DNA from 3 places in the Arthrobacter sp. HLT1-20 genome. Region 1 is predicted to be linked to each of the others. Evidence: predicted binding sites of a transcription regulator. Region 1 holds the regulator's gene; each other region holds the start of a gene.
What was found. The regulator LexA, encoded in region 1, represses DNA repair genes until DNA is damaged. The targets are predictions, from matches to a motif close to TCGAACANNTGTTCGA.
Positions count from the first base shown of each region.

Region 2: ACX80Q_RS10500 (HNH endonuclease signature motif containing protein) is a predicted target of LexA. The motif match lies at 4,069-4,084, and genes of this name have one in related genera.
Region 3: ACX80Q_RS05345 (DUF6504 family protein) is a predicted target of LexA. The motif match lies at 5,314-5,329, and genes of this name have one in related genera.

Region 1 is NZ_JBTNDR010000014.1:85,439-92,337, reverse strand. Features, by position in the region: gene hisH (imidazole glycerol phosphate synthase subunit HisH) at 1-18, opposite strand, end outside; gene hisB (imidazoleglycerol-phosphate dehydratase HisB) at 15-641, opposite strand; gene ACX80Q_RS09745 (histidinol-phosphate transaminase) at 820-1,917, opposite strand; gene ACX80Q_RS09740 (LysM peptidoglycan-binding domain-containing protein) at 2,027-2,470, opposite strand; gene lexA (transcriptional repressor LexA) at 2,746-3,489, shown strand; gene ACX80Q_RS09730 (ATP-dependent DNA helicase) at 3,693-5,720, opposite strand; gene hflX (GTPase HflX) at 5,713-6,899, opposite strand, start outside.
Region 2 is NZ_JBTNDR010000016.1:41,250-48,148, reverse strand. Features, by position in the region: gene ACX80Q_RS10505 (HtaA domain-containing protein) at 1-1,633, shown strand, start outside; gene ACX80Q_RS10500 (HNH endonuclease signature motif containing protein) at 1,693-4,026, opposite strand; gene ACX80Q_RS10495 (DUF456 domain-containing protein) at 4,139-4,639, shown strand; gene ACX80Q_RS10490 (hypothetical protein) at 4,658-5,116, opposite strand; gene ACX80Q_RS10485 (GNAT family N-acetyltransferase) at 5,245-5,835, shown strand; gene ACX80Q_RS10480 (GntR family transcriptional regulator) at 5,889-6,506, shown strand; gene ACX80Q_RS10475 (acyl-CoA thioesterase) at 6,507-6,899, shown strand, end outside.
Region 3 is NZ_JBTNDR010000006.1:57,489-64,387, reverse strand. Features, by position in the region: gene thrS (threonine--tRNA ligase) at 1-1,443, opposite strand, end outside; gene ACX80Q_RS05350 (DNA polymerase III subunit alpha) at 1,486-4,923, opposite strand; gene ACX80Q_RS05345 (DUF6504 family protein) at 4,916-5,248, opposite strand; gene ACX80Q_RS05340 (GNAT family N-acetyltransferase) at 5,524-6,024, shown strand; gene ACX80Q_RS05335 (VOC family protein) at 6,034-6,456, shown strand; gene ACX80Q_RS05330 (SOS response-associated peptidase) at 6,488-6,899, opposite strand, start outside.

The sequences.
Region 1 (6,899 bases):
GGTGGTTGCGGAGCTCACAAAAGGCCCTTCGTGGACGGAATTCCTGTAACGCGGGGATCTGATTCAATGGCTGAACGCAGGGCCCGGGCAAAGGCCTTGAACTGGGCCTCAACAATGTGGTGCGGATCGCGGCCGGCAATGACAGTCATGTGCAGGCAAATTTGTGCGTGCAAGGTGATGGCTTCAAAAACGTGGCGGGTCAAAGATCCTGTGAAGTGTCCGCCGATCAGGTGATATTCCTGGCCTGCGGGCTCGCCACCATGAACCAGGTAGGGTCGGCCGGAAACATCCACGACTGCATTGGCCAGCGCCTCATCCAGCGGGATGGTGGCTTCGCCGAAGCGGCGGATGCCCGCCTTGTTCCCCAAGGCTTCCTTCAGGACCTCACCGAAGGAAATGGCCACATCTTCCACCGTGTGGTGCGCGTCAATGTGCGTGTCGCCGGTGGCCTTAATGTTCATGTCGATCAGCGAGTGCTTGGACAGGGCTGTCAGCATGTGGTCGTAGAACGGGACTGAGGTGTCAATCGTGGAAACACCGGTGCCGTCCAGGTTGATTTCCACCAACACGCTGGACTCGCTGGTTACTCGTTCCAAACGGGCTGTGCGTCCCTGGCCGGGCTGCGGGCTGTTCTCAGTCATTGCACAAGTCCTTTGGTTTGTGTACGCGCCCCCTTGCCCTTGGCGACGCAGGGCAGGGCTGGGCTCGCGAACTTTTCTCTGTATGACACCAGTTTAGGAGAGAAGGCATGGTTATGCCCAAAACAGTCCGCTGCGATGCCGCCGGTGCCCGGCATGGCAGCGTTGTCCGCATCTGGGACTAGCCGGCCAGGATGGCGCGCAGCCCGTTGAGGAAAGCAGTTGTTTCTGCTTCGGTTCCAGCGGTCACGCGCAGGTGACCGGGAATTCCGACGTCGCGAATCAACACTCCGTTGGCCAACAAGGCTTTCCAGACGGCCTGGGGGTTCTCCAGCCCGCCAAAGAAGACAAAGTTTGAGTCCGAGGGGGCCGGGGAAAGTCCCAGGTTTGTCAGCTCCGTGACGATCCGGTCCCGTTGAACCTTGATGGCCTCCACATTGGCCAGCAGGGATGTTGAGGTGCGCAGGGCCGCGACGGCGGTAGCCTGGGTGATGGCCGACAGGTGATAAGGCAGGCGCACCAAACGGAGCGCGTCGGTGACTTCCGGCGCCGCTGCGAGATAGCCGAGACGCGCACCAGCCAAGGCAAACGCCTTGCTCATGGTCCGTGAAACCACCAGGCGGGGCCGGCCTTCCAGCAGGCTCAGGGCACTGGCGGTTCCTGTGTGCGCAAATTCTGCATAAGCCTCATCAACAATGACGATGCACTGCGATGCTTCACCTGCTGCATAAACAGCCTCCACCACGTCAAGGCCGAGGGCCGTTCCAGTGGGATTGTTGGGCGAGCAGAGGAAGACAATGTTCGGGGCGGCCGCACGCACTTGATCCGCGGCCGATGCCGCGGACAAGCTGTAGTCTTGCTCGCGCAAGCCGGCAAGGTACCCCGTTCCCGTGCCACTGGCCAGCAAGGGGTACATGGAGTATGTGGGCGGGAATCCCAGGGCGGTGCGTCCCGGTCCGCCAAATGCCTGGAGGATCTGCTGCAGCACTTCATTGGAACCGTTTGCGGCCCACAGGTTGTCTTCATTGAGACCGTGGCCCAAATACGCCGCCAATTCCTGGCGGAGTGTGGTGAATTCCCTGTCGGGGTACCTGTTGAGGCCTTCAAGTTCCCTGGCCACAGCAGCCAAGATAGCCTCTTTGGCATCTGCCGGGACGCCAAAGGTGTTTTCATTGACGTTCAACAGCACGGGAACGTCAAGTTGCGGGGCGCCGTAGGGATGCAGTCCGCGCAGATCGTCGCGGAGTGGCAATTGACCTAAGCGTTCAAACTGATCCATGACACCAGCTTAATTGCCAGCGTCTGAAATTTCCGAAACGGTGACAGTATGCGGACACCTCACCCGAACCGTTGGGGCAAGTCTTGTGGGCTTGCCGTCCAGTAGTGTTCTACTTCGGGATGGGAACGAACAGGCGCTGGCCGGCCTGCAGTACGCCCGTGCCCAACTCATTCAGGGCAACAATTTCACGAACCACGTCCCGGACATCCCGATTCGGATTGGTGGCTCCGGCGATACTCCACAGGCTGTCACCCTGAAGAACTGTCACGGAATGCGCATAGTTGTCCATGTCGACGGCCATGTTTTCCACTCCCGCATGGGCCGGGCTCGCCAGCGAGCTGAAAACAATGGCCAGCGCCACAAAGACCAGGATCGATGAGGCCACCAGGGCCGGAAGACCAAAGAGCACCAGCCTGCCCCTGCGCGTCAAAGTAAGCTTGACAGGCGCCGCCGCCAGCGGGAGCTGATGCGGCCGGTGACTGGCACCGCTGCCGCCAAACAAGCCCTTGGGTGTACTGCTGAGAGTTCCTGCGGAGATAACCATTGCATTCATGACTTCTCGTCCTTTCACCGTGGATCTGGATCCTTGGCCACACCTGCCGACTGGATCGAAATTCCACGCTTCATATCTTCGATAGAACGTATGTTCTAATTTGCTACTAGTACAGTTTTAGCATCTATAGACGACACTTGCCAAGGGTTGATAGAACAAATGTTTGAAATTGCCCGCCTTGTGGCTTAAACTTGGATTACAAGGATTAGCCGCTAGATGCAGTCCACCAGCAGGCACTGACATTGTTCAGGGCAGCCAAGAAAGGACCCGGAACCATGGCGCTTCAAGAACCTCCGCACCGCATCCCCCAAGCGCCCAGCCGCGCTGGCATGAAGGGGTTGACCGTTCGGCAGAAAAAGATCCTCGAGTGCATCCAGCGCTCCATTGCCGACAAGGGCTACCCGCCCTCCATGCGTGAAATTGGCGACTCCGTGGGGCTGGCCAGTCTTTCCAGCGTCACACACCAATTGACGCAGCTTGAGCGCCATGGCTATTTGCGCAGGGATCCCAAACGTCCCCGTGCCATGGAAGTCTTGATTCCGCTGGTTCTGGACAACGGCGAGGTGGAAATCGAGGGCGTCAGCGCCCCGTCAAAGTTGCGCAGCTCCAACGGGCTCAACTTTGCCGAGCTCAGCAGTTCCTCGGACACTGCTTTTGTTCCGCTCGTGGGACGCATCGCAGCCGGCGGGCCCATCTTGGCCGACCAGTCGGTGGATGACATTATGCCGTTGCCACGGCAGATTGTGGGCAGCGGTGAGCTGTTCATGCTCAAGGTCCAGGGCGATTCCATGATCGACGCCGCAATCTGCGACGGCGACTGGGTTGTGGTGCGGCAACAGCAAACAGCCAACAACGGCGACATTGTGGCAGCACTTCTGGACGATGAAGCCACAGTGAAGACCTTCCGCCAGCGCGACGGCCACACCTGGCTACTGCCCCAGAACACACGCTACGAACCCATCTTGGGCGACCACGCCACCATCATGGGCAAAGTAGTCTCGGTGCTCCGCAGCCTCTAGGCGCGCCAAATAACACGCATACGGATTCATTGTTCCTGAGGGCCAGGAACGGGTATTTTCCGGCTACTATCCGACACGTCGGCCGCGGGCTGGGCCCACGAGCGCGAGGGCCCCGCTGCGAGCTTGCGAGCAGTGGGAGCGCTTGGGGCCTTTGGTGTCTCCTTTACGTAGCCTACAAAAATACCCGTTCCTGGCCCTTGGCGTTATTTGCCGGAGAGCCGTTCCAGGGCAGCCAGAGCCACGGCACGGTCCTTGGTGGCCCAGAACGGCGGGAGGGCTGCGCGCAGGAACCCGCCGTAGCTGGCGTTGGCCAGGCGTGAATCGAGCACTGCCACGACTCCCCTGTCGGCGCTGGAGCGGATCAGGCGCCCCACACCCTGGGCCAGCCGCACGGCTGCGTGGGTGGCGGAGATGGCGATGAAACCGTCGCCACCGCTTTGCGCAACCGCACGGGCCCTAGCTGTCACCAAGGGGTCATCCGGGCGTGGGAACGGAATCCTGTCAATGACCACCAGCCGGCAGGAGGCACCCTGCACGTCAACACCCTGCCACAGTGACATGGTGCCGAACAGGCAGGTGTCCGGTTCATCGGCAAATTCCTTGATGAGCCCGGCCATGGAGGAATCGCCCTGGCACAAAATCTTGACGGAGAGTTTCTTGCGCAGTTTCTCTGCAGCGTCTTCGGCTGCACGCCGCGACGAGAACAGCGCCAACGTTCCGCCGCCGGCGGCGGTGATCAGCGCAGCAAGTTCATCCAGTTGCTCCGCTGACATGCCAAAACCCGGTTTTTGCAGATGTGCCGCCACATACAGCATGCCTTGCTTGGGGTAGTCAAAGGGAGAGCCGACGTCGGCCCCCGTCCAGGAGGGTGCGTTGGGGCCCAAGAGGCCCAGTCCGCCTGCCGTTGCCTGGAAAGACTCGCCAATGGCCAAGGTTGCCGAGGTCAGCACCACTGTGCGGTCGGCGAACAAGCCCTCGCGCAGCTTCATGGCCACACTGAGCGGTGCAATGTTGATGACGGCCGGCTCGCCGTCGTCGGCCTTCTGGTAGCCCTTGCCCGGGGTGAAGCTCCCCGGCCGTGAGGCCCACACCACCTCTCGGGCATCAGCGGCGGCCAACAACCGCTCGCACAGGTCGAAGATCAGGTTCAGCCGGGCCCGGGCAATGGAACGGCCCCCGTCCACGGCAGCGTTGCCTTCGGGCTTGGAATCCGAGAGTGCCGCCCGCACGGCGTCACGCACTTGTTCAATTGCTTGGCTTTGGGTTGGGTTCAGGCCATTGGGCAGCAGCCCCTCTGCCGTGCCGGCGAAGGCCAGGTCAAGGGCTGCCGCGCTGGCGTGAATGGCGTCAACGGAAACCGCCGTGTGCTTGCGGGTGCTGGAGGCCGCTGCCTGCACCATTTGCACCGAGAGCTGTCCCGTGACTGCGCCGGTGACACGGTCCTGCAATTCGTGGGCCTCATCCACCACCACCACGTCGTAATCGGGCAGGACCGCAATACCTTCGAACGCGCTGATGGCCAGCATGGCGTGGTTGGTCACCACAATGTCAGCCTCGGCGCCGCGGGCGCGTGCCAATTCCGAGAAGCATTCGGTGGCCAGCGGGCACTTTTGCGCCCCCAGGCATTCCATGGAGGTCACTGACACCTGCCGCCAGGCCTTATCGGTCACGCCGGGGACCAGCTCGTCCCGATCACCGGTGTCGGTGTCCTGCGCCCACTCACGAAGCCGCACCACCTCCCTCCCCAGCTGAGATGTGGGGCCGGTGGCAGCCCCCGGCAAATGGTTGACGGATGAATCTTCTCCGAGCGTGAACAAGGCGCCTTCGCCGGTGTCCTCGGAGGGGAAACCGCCACCCAGCTTCTGCTTGCACACGTAGTTGCTGCGGCCTTTGACCAGGGCAACATCAATGGCGCGCGGCAGGAGAGGTTCCAGGGCAGCGAGCAGGCGCGGCACATCACGGCCCACAATCTGGGCCTGCAGCGCCAGGGTGGCCGTGGCCACCACTGCCGGCTTGTCACTGGTGAGGGCATTGACAATCAGCGGGATCAGATAGGCAAGCGATTTTCCCGTGCCTGTTCCGGCCTGCACCAACAGGTGGTCGCCGCTTTCAATGGCGCCCACCACACGGCGCACCATCTCATGCTGGCCATCACGGCGTTGGCCGCCCATGGCTTCCACAGCCCTGTCCAGAAGTTCCAGTGCTTGTTGCGAAAATTCACTGTCAGCCATGTTGGACAAACGGTTCAACCTCGGCTGCCAGGTCTTCGCGGACCCGGACGTGGGCCACAGTTCCGTGCTCGCCGTGCTCCAGCGTGATGATCTCGGCGTCGGAGCGGTGTAACTTGTTCAAAACATCGCCGCGGTCGTAGGGGATCAGCAGCGTCAAGGTGACGCTGGGGTGCGGAATTCCCTCGCTGATGGCCTGGAGCAGCTCTTCGATGCCTTGCCCCGTTCGGGCGGAAACCACTACAGTGTTGGCCTCGTGCTGGCGCAGCCGTTCCACCACAAAAGGATCGGCGATGTCCCCCTTGTTCAAGATGATCAGCTCAGGGATCTTCAGCGCATCGACTTCGGCGAAGACTGTTCGAACGGCAGCAATCTGCCCCTCGGGATCGGGGTGGGAGGCGTCCACAATGTGCAGGATCAAGTCTGCGTCCGCCACCTCCTCCAAAGTGGAGCGGAAGGCTTCAACCAACTGGGTGGGCAGCGAACGCACAAACCCAACGGTGTCCACCAGTGTGTAGCCCAGGCCGTCGGCCGTCTCGGTCTTGCGCACTGTGGGATCCAAGGTGGCGAACAAGGCATTTTCTACCAATACGCCGGCATCGGTGAGACGGTTCAGCAGGGACGACTTTCCGGCATTGGTGTAACCGGCAATGGCCACCGAGGGCACGTTGTTGCGCTTGCGGTTGGCACGCTTGGTTTCGCGTGCCGGCTTCATGGCGGCAATCTCCCGGCGCAGCTTGGCCATCTTGGTGCGAATTTTTCGCCTGTCCAGCTCCATCTTGGTTTCACCGGGTCCACGGGAACCAATGCCACCGCCGGCGGCGCCCACACGGCCACCAGCCTGGCGGGACATGGACTCGCCCCAGCCACGCAGGCGCGGCAGCAGGTATTCCATTTGGGCCAGTTCAACCTGGGCCCGACCTTCACGTGACTTTGCGTGCTGGGCGAAGATATCCAGGATCAGGGCTGTCCTGTCAATGACCTTGACCTTGACAACTTCTTCCAGGGTACGCCGCTGGGACGGGGCCAGGTCGCCGTCAATGATCACGGTGTCCGCGCCCGTGGCCTGGACAATTTCCTTGAGTTCTTGGGCCTTGCCGGTGCCAAGGTAGGTGGCCGGGTCCGGCTTGGCACGGCGCTGCACCATTCCGTCGAGCACCTCGGAGCCGGCCGTTTCGGCGA
Region 2 (6,899 bases), on a different contig from region 1:
CAAGCCTGCCCTGAACTTGGGTGCAGCAAGTGTTGAAGCCGGCAAGAAGGTCACCTTTTCCGGCAGCAACTTCGCGCCGGGCAGCGCACTTGTCTTTGACCTTGACGGCGAGGCCGTGGAGATTGGGGCTCCCGCAACCGGTACAACTGGTGGCCTGGATTGGGGAGTCAAGGAGTCCTTCCGCAACTACCTCTTGGGAAACATCGCCAAGGGTGGGATCACCACGAGCGGCGGCGCCACCGAGAACGCTGATGGCACCTTCCACTTCCCCGCTGGCAGCTTCAATGCAACCACAAAGCTCGCCGGGTTCACCGGCACAGTGTCCATGACGGGCCACGACGGCGCATTTCAAGTGACGATCAGCAACATTCGTGTTGATGTGAAGAACAAGCAGTTGCTGGCAGACGTGACGAGCAAGTCGTTGGAAGGTCCCCTTAAGACGTACTCCGATGTTGCCCTCATCAGCATTGACACCGCCGGTGTCAGCGCTGACGCGCAGAGCCTGTCGGGCACCAAGCTGCCCACAGCCCTGAGCGCAGCCGGCGTTCCCGCCTTTGCCGATTTCTACCCGGCAAACACCGCCTTTGATGCCTTGAGTTTTGAGATTCAAGGCAGCGCCCCGGCGGTTCCTCTCACGGTGACCGCCGACGGCTCCTTCTCGGTGACGTGGCCCGTTCCGGCTACACACAAAGCTGGCAAGTACACCCTGACGGCAACGGCAACCGCTCCCGCGCAATTGCTGAGGGCAGCGGTTCCCGGCGTGCAAAGCGCCTCGGTGCAGCTGACGATCACTGCCGCCGTTGTGGGCCCGGAAACTCCCAAGCCCACAGTGCCTGGAACTGCGGATCCGACCCCCAAGCCCTCCGCTGATGCCAAATGCACCAACGGCACGGTTGTTGACGGCACACTGTCCTGGGGTGTGAAGGAATCCTTCCGCAATTACATCACCGGCAACATCGCCAAGGGCTCCATCACGTTCAACGGCGCAACCGTCGGTGCGGATTCCATCTTCACCTTCACACAGGGCAAGGGAACCATTGACCCGGCCAAGCGCAGCGGTTCCGTCACGTTCAGTGGTGAGACGCGATTCCAGGGCCACGACTACGGTTCCGGCTCCGTCCTCTCCGTCACCATCACCAACGTCACGCTTGTCATGGACGGCACGGTTGGAACCCTCAAGGCCGATGTTGTCAGCCGATCGCTGGAGTCCGCCACGGCTGGCGCCAAGCCGGGCATCGACACCAAGTACGACGGCGTAGTCCTGGCAACGCTTGACCTCTCCCCGGCGGGCCTCAACGCCGCCGGGACGGTGTACTCAGCTTCCGGCGCTAAAGCAGTCCTGGCGGCCAGCGGCGTTGCGCCGTTTGCCGACTTCTACGCTGCCGGCGAAGCACTGGACACCGTGGCTTTTGAGCTGGGCTGCACGGAAGGCGCAGCCACAGGCGGCAACGCAGGCAACAACGCTGGCGGCAACGCAGGCAATGTGGCTGGCACCGCTGCAGGAACCGGAGCTGGTGCGCTCGCCAAGACCGGTGCCGTGGGATTGGACGCCTCGGTCATTGCGGCGCTCCTGGTCCTGATGCTGGGTGCAGGTGCCGTCACGAGCAACCGCCTAGTGCGCCGCCGCCGCTAGCGACCAAAGTCAGTCTCCATGGACGCTGGGGCGCCCAAACCTACGTGTCAAGAGTGCTGTCAGTGTGGGTGGCGTTTGAGGTATTTGAGAATGAGTTGTTCCACGCGGCTGATGTCGGGCTTGGTGGGGGTGAGTGTTTTGTTAAGGCGTTTCTTGAGCCATTTGGGGAAGGCTGGGTACAGGGGTTCCCGGTTCTGGGGGTGGTGGTATTTCCCGGATGGTGAGATCCATCCGACCCTGCCGTCTTGCTCAATCCGGGGCGTCCAGCCACGCAGCCGGATCTGGTGGCGGTCGGGGTCTTGATCGACGCGGTGGTTGCCGTGCCTGTCTTTGTCGTCCTTGAAGTGCCGGAGCATGTGGTGGCGTTTACAGGCCGGGCGCATGTTCTCCGGTGTGGTGCTCCCGCCGTTCTCCCACGCGGTGAGGTGGTCTGTTTCGGTGTCCATCACAGGGTTGGTGCAGTTCGGGTAGTAACAGCCCTGTGCCAGCGCACGCAGGACAGCCTTTTCGCTGTCGCGCATCCTGTACCGCTCCGGGGTCAATCCCAACGGTTCACCGCTGATGGGATCGGTCAACACGCGCAGGAACGTGCCGGCATTGGCGGCAAGCTGCCGGGCAATACTTTCCGGCACTGGCCCGGAACTGGCGCTGCTGCCCACCAGCTGCGCCGGTTCATCGGTGATGCCCAGCGCCCCCAGGAACGGCACAGTGAGCAAGATGGTGGCCTCGGGCAGGGGAGGGTCGGTGATCAATTTGTGCTCGATGATGGCCGCCAGCTGCTCCAGGTAGTCGCGATCCGGGTCCTCCGGGAGACCATCGACCACCCCGGCAACATAGCCCGAACCGTCCCCGAGCAACTCCCCGGAAATGACTTCATCCTCCCCGGCGTCACCGTCGAGGTAGCCACTCACTGCCACAGTTTCATCCGCGGAGGGCAGGATTTCGCCTTCACACACTACTCCGGCCAACACCTGCACCTCGCTGCCAGGCTCCGGGACCAGGCCCGCCGTCAGGTTGGTGTTGGTGTTGGTGCTGGTGCGTGGTTCGGGAACGGCGGTGGGGTCCGGATTCAGGTAGCGGCCCACAGGTTCGTTGGGGTCTCGGTGTGCCCAGACGGGCTCCTGGTCAAACAAGGTGACCCCAAAAGCAGAGCTGCTGCCAAAAGGAACTTCACTTCCGGCCCCGGGATCGGCGCCAGTCCAGCCTGCCCAGTCGCTGCCGGTGCCGCTGCCAGCACTGCCAGCACTGCCAGCACTGCCAGCGATGCCCGCGGCAGCACTGCCCGTCTCGGCACTGCCGCTGCCCGTCTCGGCACTGCCGCTGCCTGCCGAGAAACTGCCGCCCCGGTCAGCAGGGCCGCCCGCAGCGGTACCGGCACCACCAGATGCACCGGCACCAGAGACATCGCCATCCGTGGGGCCACTGCCGCTGCCGTCTAGGGGGTGCTGGTTCAGCAAGAGGGCGGCGGCCACGTCGATCCGCAGCTGGGTCAGAGTCCGGTACTCCCCGGAATCCTTCCCCGCAGCACCCACCCTCGCAGTGCCCGCCCCTGTGGTGGCTGCCCGCTTTTGTGCTTCTCGTTTGATGGCGCGGGCCGTGCGGGTGCAATTCACCCAGACACCCTCAGCCGCCACGGCGGGCAGGTGCAGAGTCAGCCACGACATGCCGTCCTTGCCCGCCTCCAGTGTCATTGCCCGCCTGCCGTACGCCTGCTGGGTACGCGTTGTCAGAGTCTGTGGGTGCGTGGACTCCCGCGCACGCCGGGCCTTCACGGCAAACCCCGACGCCGTGGTCCCCGGCGCCAGGACCAACAAACGTGCCTCGAACGCTGCCATTTCCGTTGCAGTAATTCCAGGGGTTTCCGCTAGCGTCTGCCCTTCATCAATGATGATGCCCGCATGCCGGAAGGAAAGCTCCCCCGTCATCAACGCCGCCATGGTGGCGGGGTGGGCCAGAAGCTCCACGGCCTGATGGGACAGCGCCGTGGCGGTGCGTTCCGGGATGCACAGGGTCAAGGCGATCTCCGCGCACGCACTGCTGGCAGCCACCCCCGACTGCCAACTATCCAACGCCACAGCCGTGGCTTCCACCTGGGCCGCACCCATCACCCGCGCCACCAACGCCGCCTTGCACGCGGCAGTAGCATCCTCCAGACGCTTCACAACAGCCAACGCCGCCATTGCCGAGTCATAAACACCCCGGGCGACACCCACCCGGGACGGCGGTTCCGGGTCCGGCGCAGCCGAGGGAGCAAAAGCCGGGAGCCCCGCCAATACGGCATTGTCAGGGCCAAAGGGTTCAATGGAAGGAAGAGCAATCCCAGCGAGCAACTGCGCCACATCCTGTGTGGCTCCACCGCCCCGGTCCCCGGGGGCAATCACCGGAATACTCATACCCAAAGAATACGCCGACCGTTACCATAGTGCAATAGTTTCCAGAATAAATATTCTATTAACTATTTGACGCCGTGAAACCGGCCGGTGTCAAGGGTGGCACTATTGCAGGATGGATGCACAGATCATTTGGACAATTATTTGCGGCCTGGCCATTGCCGTGGGGGCCACGGGGGTCATTGTGCCCGTGCTTCCCGGAAGCCTGCTGATAGGTGTGAGCCTGCTGGTGTGGGCCCTGGTGCTGGGCTCCCCGCTGGGTTGGATAGTTTTTAGCATTGCTGTGCTATTTGTTGCAGCGGGCATGGTCTCCAGTGCCGTGCTGACCGGCCGGGTCATGAAGCAGCGAGCCATTCCCGGCAGATCCGTGGTCATCGGCCTGGTGTTGGGGGTGGTTGGCTTCTTTGTGATTCCGGTGGTGGGCCTGCTGGTAGGGTTCGCCGTTGGCTTGTTCCTGTCAGAATTTGCCCGGCAAAAGGAGTTCCGCCCGGCCATATCGTCCTCCGTGGCAGCGCTCAAGGCCACGGGACTGGGCATCTTGGTGGAGTTTGCGTTTGCTTCCCTGGCCGCCGGCACCTGGGCTGCCGGTGTGCTCATTTACTTCGTGAACCGCTAACAAATCTGCGGGTTGGCCCTAGGGAACAGCCAAGCCTACTTTGATGTCCGCCATGCGGCCGCCACAACGTTCATTGCCGGAAACTCGTGTCCAGTTCAAATCCGTGGACTTCGCGGCCAGAACATTTCCGCCCTGATCGAAGGCCTGAAAACTAATGGCGGAGGGTGGTTGCGCCCCCACATTCAACAGCCACGATCCATCTTTCTGGTGGGCCAGCAGCCGGGTGCTTCCCGTGCTGCTTTTGGCAAACATCGGAGCCATGGGGACGCATTCGCTGCCCGAACATGCCGTGACACTTGCCACCTTGGATGAATCGCTCAAGGTGACGCTCACGTGGTTGTCCCAGTTAGGTGTGGAGCACGGGCGCCCGTCGCGGTCGAGCACAATGGCGCCAATAATCAAGGCCATGCAAAAGGCGGCCACGAGTGGAACCAGAACAAGTTCCACGCGGCGTCGGGCGGTTGGGGCAACAGACATGGGCTCATGTTACCCAAGGACTCTGACTGTTTCCCGCGAAAGTACCGAGACGATCCGGGGCGTTGGCCACGGCCCGCGCCGGAGGCGCGATGGGGTGTGGGCGGCCGATTCACCACTAGGATCTGAACATGTCTTCAGTTGCTGGCACTGTACCTGCCCCGGTGCAACCGCCTTACCCATACCAAGCCCAGGGCCAGCGCCTGCGCCCGGTCACCATGGCGGATGTGCCAGCAGTCAACCAGTACCGTTCCATGGCCAAGGTGGCCCGGTACCTGCCCCACCCGCCGCACACTGTGGCCGACACCCAGCTGACTCTGGCGGCCATGGTGGCCCAAAAAGAGCTGCAAACTCCCGGCCAGTGGCTGGACTTGGCTGTGGAGCACGGGGCCTCTCATGAGGCCGTTGGGGAGGTCCTGCTCAAGTGGGATGCGGCAAATCCGCTCCGGGGCGAGATCGGTTTTGTTTTCAGCCCCGCGGTACAAGGCCGTGGCATTGCCTTTACGGCCTGCACCGCCGCCCTGGAGATCGCCTTCAACCATTTTGGCTGGCACCGGGTGGAGGGCATCTGCGATGACCGCAATGAAAAATCAGCGGCGTTGATGACCCGGTTGGGGATGCGCCTGGAAGCCACATTTGTGGAGGCCGATTGGTGCAAGGGCGAGTGGGTCTCGCTGCGCCACTACGCCATCCTGAACCGAGAATGGTCAGTGCGCAGGTGACTGTCCGCGAACCACTAAAGAATCCCAGGCACGCCCACACTTCGAACGCTGTCGTGGACAAGCTGCGTTCCGCCATCCTCAGCGGTGAGCTTCTCCCCGGCGCCAAGCTCTCCGAGCAGTCCCTGGGCGAGGCGCTGGGCGTTTCCCGGAACACCTTGAGGGATGCCTTCACGGTGTTGGGGGCCGAACGCATCGTGACTAAAATTCCCAATCGCGGAGTCTTCGTGGCGCGGCCCACATGCGCCGACGTGCAGGAGATGTACAGGATTCGGCGTGTCCTGGAACCGGCTGCCTTGCTGCTGGGCCGCCCGGCTGCCACCGAGCAGGCGCTCGCGGACGCTGTGCAGCAGGGGCTTGCCGCACAAGAGCGCCTCGACGTGGCTGACATGGCGGACGCCAACCAAAAGTTCCACGCCCTGGTGGTTTCTTTGGCGCAAAGCAGCCGGCTGGATGCGCTCATGGCGCACGTGCAGGCCGAGATGCGCCTGGTTTTCCATGCCATGGCCCAGGATCCTGACTTCCACGCCCCCTACAGCACCGAAAATGCGCGAATTTTTTCCCTCTGGCGTGCCGGGCACGGCGCCGCGGCCGCCACCGAACTGGGCAACTATCTCGACGCCGCGCAGGCGCAGCTGTTGGCAGCCATGCCGACGGAAGGGGCGGTGCCGTAGATGGCGACTTTCCCGGAGAAGTTCGACGGCGGCAGCCCACTTACGCTTGCCGTGCCCATGCGCTGGGGAGACATGGATGCCTACGGGCACATCAACAACGTGGAGGTTCTGCGGATTCTGGAGGAGGCGCGGGTGCACGCTTTTGGCCCACCCGCCGGCACGGGCCTCCCCGGCGTTGCCGTTGCTCGTCCCGTGTTTGCGGATCTGCCGGAAAATACTCAAGCCCTAGGGGTGGAACACAGGGTCAAGTACCTGACGCCACTGAACTACCGCAACATGCCTGCCGTGGTGGATGTGTGGATCAGCTCCATCAAGGGTGCCAGTTTCATCGTGGCCTATGCGATCTTTGACCCCGTCACGCAAGCCAAGTGTGTTGTGGCAGAAACAGTCCTG
Region 3 (6,899 bases), on a different contig from region 1:
CAGGCCGGACGCCTCGGCAACCTCTGCCAGCGTGCGCGTGGCCTCGTCCCAGACGTCGTCGTCGCCGACGAACTTCTCCGGGTTCTTCGTGGAGAGCTCCAGGTAAAAGTCTTCCAGGCCGTAATCCTTGAGCAGGGAGAGGACAAAGTTCAGCGTCTCGGTGAGCTCATCCTTCATCTGCTCCTTGGTGCAGTAGATGTGGGCGTCGTCCTGTGTCATGCCGCGCACACGGGTCAGTCCGTGCACCACGCCGGACTTCTCGTAGCGGTACACCGAGCCGAATTCGAACAGGCGCAGCGGCAGTTCGCGGTAGGAGCGCCCGCGGGAGCGGAAGATCAGGTTGTGCATGGGGCAGTTCATGGGCTTGAGGAAGTAGTCCTGGCCGGGCTTGCGCACCGTGCCGTCCTCATTCAGCTCAGCATCAACGTGCATGGGCGGGAACATGCCATCGCGGTACCAGTCAAGGTGCCCGGAGACTTCGTAGAGGTGGCCCTTGGTGATGTGCGGTGTGTAGACGAAGTCGTAGCCGGCCTCGACGTGGCGCTTGCGCGAGTAGTCTTCCATCTCCTTGCGGATGATGCCGCCCTTGGGGTGGAACACGGGCAGGCCGGAGCCCAGCTCGTCGGGGAAGGAGAACAGGTCCAGCTCGACGCCCAGCTTGCGGTGGTCGCGGCGCTCGGCCTCGGCGATGCGCTCCTGATAAGCCTTCAGGGCTTCCTTGGTGGGCCAGGCCGTGCCGTAGATGCGCTGCAGCTGCTGGTTGTTCTGGTTGCCCAGCCAGTAGGCCGCGGAGGTGCGGGTCAACGCGAAGGCGTTGGAGATGAGCTTGGTGTTTTGCAGGTGCGGGCCGCGGCACAGATCGCACCACACTGCCTCGCCGCTCTTGCGGTCAACGTTTTCGTAGATGGTGATGTCTCCGGCGCCGACCTCAACGTTCACGCCTTCGGCGGAGTCGGCAGCGTCGTCGTTTTTCTTGCCCAAAAGCTCCAGCTTGTAGGGCTCGTTGGCCATGGCCACGCGGGCCTCGTCCTCGGTCACCACGCGGCGGGCAAACTTTTGGTTTTGGTTGACAATCTTGAGCATCATCTTCTCAAGGGTCTTCAGGTCCTCGGGTGTGAAGGGCTCGGCCACGTCAAAATCGAAGTAGAAGCCGTCGGTGATGTACGGGCCAATGCCCAGCTTGGCGTCGGGGCGCAGCTGCTGCACAGCCTGGGCCATGACGTGGGCCGTTGAGTGGCGCAAAACGTCTAGGCCGTCGGGGGAATCAATGGCCACGGGCTCCACGGAAGCGTCCGCATCCAGCACTGCCGAAAGGTCCTTCAACACCCCGTCCACGCGCATGACAACTACTTCGCGGCGTTCAAAGAACAGCTCCGCGCCGGTGGTGCCGGTGGCCACCGAAGTCGCGACGCCCTCGACATTGATGGTGATTTGTGTATCCACTGGCACGTTTAACTCCTTGTTTTGTCCTGTGTGGCTCCATGTCTAAGCAACATACGGGGGTTGCTGTGAGCCTCTTTGATGGTATCGGGTTGGTGGGACCCCTTCCAACACGGGAGGCGCCGGGAGCAGGGGCGTGTTTTGCAAGTCCCAGGCCTCCAATGCCTGCACAGTGATCCCCCGTGGTCCCGTGCGCCGCGTCAGGCCCCGGATCAGGAGCATCCTAGTGCCGAAAAGCAAGGGCCCCGACTTTTCCTGCGCCTCCGTGAAGAAGGTGGTGTCCACGCACCCGGTGCCGTCGTCAATGCTGATGAACACCACCCGCTTCCCGCCCCTCATGGGTGGCGTTTGCGTGGCCACCCGAACCCCTGCCACCAACACCTCACTGTTATTGCGCAGGCCCAGCAGCTGATCCGCCCGGCTCACCCCCAACTGATTCAGAAGTGGTGCATAACTTCCCATCAGGTGATCGCTCACGTCCATGGACAGCAGGTCAAGTTCTGTGCGCACCGTCTCCGCCATACTGGCCGCCGGGTGCACAGCTGGCAAAGCGCCCAATTCCACATCCCCCATGGGCAGGTGCAGCTGGCCCGCAATGGGATGGTTGCGCTTGCTGGACTTGCCCGCGGGCAGGCTGTTGACATGGGCTATGAGGTCGGCCCGGTTTGCCGTATTGCCGGTCAGGCTTTGCGCCTGGTGGTGCAGGGAATCCAGGGCACCCAGCTGGGCGAGCCGCTTCAACGCCGGCCGGCTCAGCCTGGCCCGATCGCGCAGATCAGCCAGCGAGTCATAGGGCTGGCCGTTGAGGATCCGTTTCAGTTCCGTCCCGGAGAGTCCATACACGCCGGCCATGCTCATGCGGATGCCCGTCACATTGCCGGCCGTCCGCTCGGCACTGTATTGGCCACCGCTGGCGTTGATGTCCAGCGGCAGAATGGGGATGCCCAGGCGCCGGGCCTCGGCCACCAGCAGACGCCGCGGGTACATACCGGGATCGTGCTCCCACAGCCCCGTCAGGAACTCGGCCGGATGGTGCGCCTTCAGCCACGCCGACTGATAGGTGGGCACGGCAAAAGCGGCCCCATGGGCCTTGCAGAAACCAAAACTCCCAAAAGCCTTCAGTGTCTCCCAGACCTCATCAATGACAGCCGTGCTGTAGCCGTGCGCAGCCGCGTGTTCCCTGAAGTACTTTTCGATGGCTGGCTCCACTGCCGGTTTTCCCAGCCCGCGCCGGAACTCGTCGGCACGTGACAGGGTGCATTTGGTCATGACGCTGAAGGTCCGCAGCACCTGCTCATGAAAAACCGTCACCCCATGCGTCTCCGCAAGGGCCGGGATGAGATCCGGGTGAGCGTAGTGGGCGGGGGTGAAGCCCGCCCTGTTCTCCAGGAACGGTTTCACCATGTTTGATTTCATGGGCCCGGGCCTGAACAAGGAAATGTCAATGACCAGGTCACTGAACTCGGTGGGCGCCATCTTGCCCACCAGTTCACGCTGGCCCGGGGACTCAATCTGAAAACAGCCCAGCGTGTGGGTGCTGCGGATCAGTTCAAAGGTGGGTTCGTCGTCGAACGGGACGGCATCTAGGTCAATGCCGCCGCCGTCGCTGATGAACGGCGCCTCCGGGGGGTGCCCGCCCTCGGCGGCAACGGCTTCCCTGGAGGGGTGCAGGCGGATGATTTCCCGTACGGCATAGGCCATGGCGCTTTGCATGCGCACACCCAGCACATCGAGTTTGAGCATGCCCATGGCATCCATGTCGTGTTTATCAAATTGGCTCATGGGCAGGCCCAGCCCGCTCGGTTGCACGGGCGTCCTGTTCAGCAGGGTCGAATCCCCCAGAATCACCCCGCACGGGTGCATGGAAATGTGCCTAGGCAAACTGTCCAGGCGTTCGGTGAGGTCAACCAGCAGATCCAGCTGGGCGCTTCCTGGCGCATTGCGGGAGCTTTCCACCTGGGCGGCAAAGTCACGCAGCTCGGGTTTCTCCTCCAATGCTTCCCTGAAGGATCCAGCCGAAAACCGCCACAGCTGTTTGGCAATTTGGTCAATCTCACCTTTGTCCATGCCCAGCGCCAGGCCCGCATCCCTGACAGCACCGCGGGCCCGGTAGCTGTTTTGCATGCTCATCAGGGTGACCCGTTGTGGGCCGAAACGCTCAAAGATGCGCCTGTACACGTTGTGGCGTTCGGCGCTTTCCACATCAAGGTCAATGTCCGGCAGCGTTGACCTGTCTAGGGAGAGGAACCGTTCAAAGAGCAGGTCGTTGGCGATGGGGTCAACCGCGCTGATGCCCAGCAAATAGTTGACCAGCGACGACGCCCCGGACCCGCGTGCCGCCCGGCGCACCCCCATGTCACGGATCATCTCCGAGACCTCGGCCACGGTAAGAAAATAAGAATCGAAGCCCAAGCCGCTGATGGTGGCCAGTTCTGTTTCCAACCGGCTGCGCACCGTGCGCAGCTGTCCGTCCGGGAGTCCCCCAAAGCGCTGGTTCAGCCCGGCTTCAGTGCGTTGACGCAGCTCCATGCCTGCTGGCTGCGTCAGCCCCAACACCGATGACTCCGGGGTTTTGGGCTGCTTCCAGCCAAGATCGGCTGCGGGGTCAAGCCTGCACTTGTCCGCCAATTGTTCCGTGTTGGACCACAACTGCCTCAGCTCGGCACCGCCATAGCCGCCCTGGTGGACAATCTCCTGGGCCACTGCCTGCATCTGGGCAGCATTTTTAAGCCAGGCCTGCCCCGTGGGTTGCAGGTCATTGAGCTTTTCCAGGGGCGAGATGTTCCTGGCAGCGTCCAGGACATCCGCCGTTGGGGCATCGTCTTCACAGCTGTAGCGCACGGCGTTGCTCAGAACGGCAGGCACATCAAATTCCTGCGCCAGTTTCAGCATGCGCACGGCATGGGAGGTGCTCATGGGCGCGCCGGGAGCGCTCAGGTGACTCAGGATTTCCACCACAAGGGACCCCACGGGCATGGCATTGCGCCATGCAAGGAATTTGGTGCGTGGAAGGAGGTATTTGCGCCCGTTGAGCGCCCTGCCCACGGGAGATGCGGGACCCAGCAAAACTGTCAGCGCGGCCCTGCCGGACGCCGGATCCAGCACGGCTGTGGCCAGTTGGGCCAGGGTGAGGCCCACCAGGGGCTGCTCATGCGCGGCAGAAATGAGGCGGCACAGGGCACCGTACCCTGCGCCCGGCGCCACGAATCCCCCACCATGGGCCAGGATCACCACCCGCCCCGCCACTTCCACACCGTTGTGCCCCTCTTCCAGCACGGCAAGGTCAACACCAAGAAGGGGGTCAATCCCGGCAGCCATGCAGGCCTTGACGTGTTTGACGGCACCGTAGAGCCCGTCCCGGTCGGTAATGGCAAGCGCGTTGGCGCCGTCAGCTGCTGCGGCTGCAGCCAAGTCATCGGGCCAGGACACCCCGTAGTGGGCACTGAAGGCCGAGGCGCAATGCAAGTGGACAAAGTTATGCACCCTCCTGCAACTCCTTAAAGTGCTCATCCAGTGCGTCATGGATTTTTATGACACGCCAGCGGTCGCTGGGCCGGTACCTCACCAGGTCCAGGGTTAACAGCTCCGCACTTCCCTCCTGGCGCACCTGCACCCGCCACATTTGGGTGTCCACAGATCCCACTCCCTCGCCCGGACGCATGCGGGTCTCGCTTTCCCACCAGGGCCGCCGTTCATACCAACACAATGGTTCGGCGGCAAGGTCATGGAGCCGTCCACGCCACCACAGCTGCACCAGCACCCCCTCGGCTGAGCGCACCACAGTAACTGATTCGCTAAAGGTGCCCATGCGTGCACTCCACCTCCACCCGGCGACGCCAACTCAGCATCATGTTCTTGATCCGAATGACTTATTAGTACATATATCCGAATAGATTTAAGTGTACGCTCAGTTTCACGCGGAAAGTAACCCGCTTATTGGGAAGAAACGCCGGAGCGGACATTTGTTCTGCGCATAAAGCGTTATGTAGATAGCTGACAACGCAACTGACGTCTAGCATGGCCTTATGGCCATTGGCCTAGTCGCACTGACGGCGTCACCACGATTTTTTGAAGGAGCGTTCCATGACTGACATGGTCACCCTCATCGCCAAGACCACTCCGTTGGAACGGGAGCTCAAGATGGCTTCCCGTACCGTGCAGGAGTCAGACCTCCCACGCCTCGGTGAGCTGTACTTCACCGCCTACGACGCCGGCGCCGCTGGCGATTCGATCGAAGTTGCCTTGGCCGACATGCAGGCTTCCCTGGCGGGCAAATACGGCCATTTCCTCCCCAACGCCTCCCATGTTGCCCTGGATGACGACGGCAAAATCGTGGCTGCCGTACTCGTGGTGGAGCACGCCATTGGCAACGACACTCCCGATGCCCCCTTCATCATTGAACTGATCACCGACCGTGAACACCGCCGCCGCGGCCTGGCCGAGGATCTGGTCCTTGCCACCATGGACACCTTGTTCAACGACGGTAAGGCGGATGTGGCCCTGCGGGTGGAATCCACCAATTCCGCAGCCCTGGCCCTGTACCTGTCACTGGACTTCCGCCGCTGGTCCCCCGAAGAGGACTAAACCTCCACCATGGACCAGCGGTTGACGTTTATTTCTTTGGGAGTCCGCAATGTGGAAAGCTCCCGTGAGTTTTATCTCACAGGTTTGGGCTGGACGGCTCATCAGGAAGTGCCCGGCCAGGTCATTTTCCTGCAGCTGAACCATGGGCTCATTTTGTCGCTGTGGAACCGGGAAGCCATGGCCGCCGAGTTGGGTGTTGAACCCTCCGACGGCGTCCCTCCCATCACCCTGAGCCACAACGTTGGCAGTGTTGCCGAGGTCGACGCCGTCTTGGCGCAGGCACTCGAGGCGGGCGCCGTCGTCGATCATCCCGCCGTGCAACAGCCCTGGGGCGGGTACAGCGGCTACTTTGCCGATCCTGACGGTTTCCGCTGGGAAGTTGCGTTCAATCCCACCTGGGCCGTGGACGACGCCGGAAACGTCACCGTCTAGCTGGTACCCGGCACCCTACAGCGCTGACCTCCTACAGTGCGATCGGCTCGATGAGTTCGGGGCCGTCATTGCGCACATTACCCACTGCGGCGCTGACAGGGTCAAGCCGCCAGCTGGCGGCCTGGCCGTAGGCATCCGCCAGGACCATCTCCAGCAGCTGTGCCGGCGCACCAGCCTCCGGGTTGAGCCATTCGGCCAATCCCTCAGCGGTCAGGGGCACCGGCAGCCTGTCATGCAAGGTGGCCAGCTCACCCTCAGGAGGCGAGGCCATGGTGATGATGCTGGCGGACAGCAGCCACTGATCGGGCGCCCCGTTGTCCTTGGCAGGGTCCTTCCACCATTCGTAGAGCCCGGCAAAGGTGATCAACGCGCCGTCGGCGCTGTGCACAAAATAGGCCTGCTTGCTCTTGCCGTCCGGCGACTTCTTCCATTCGTAGTAGCCC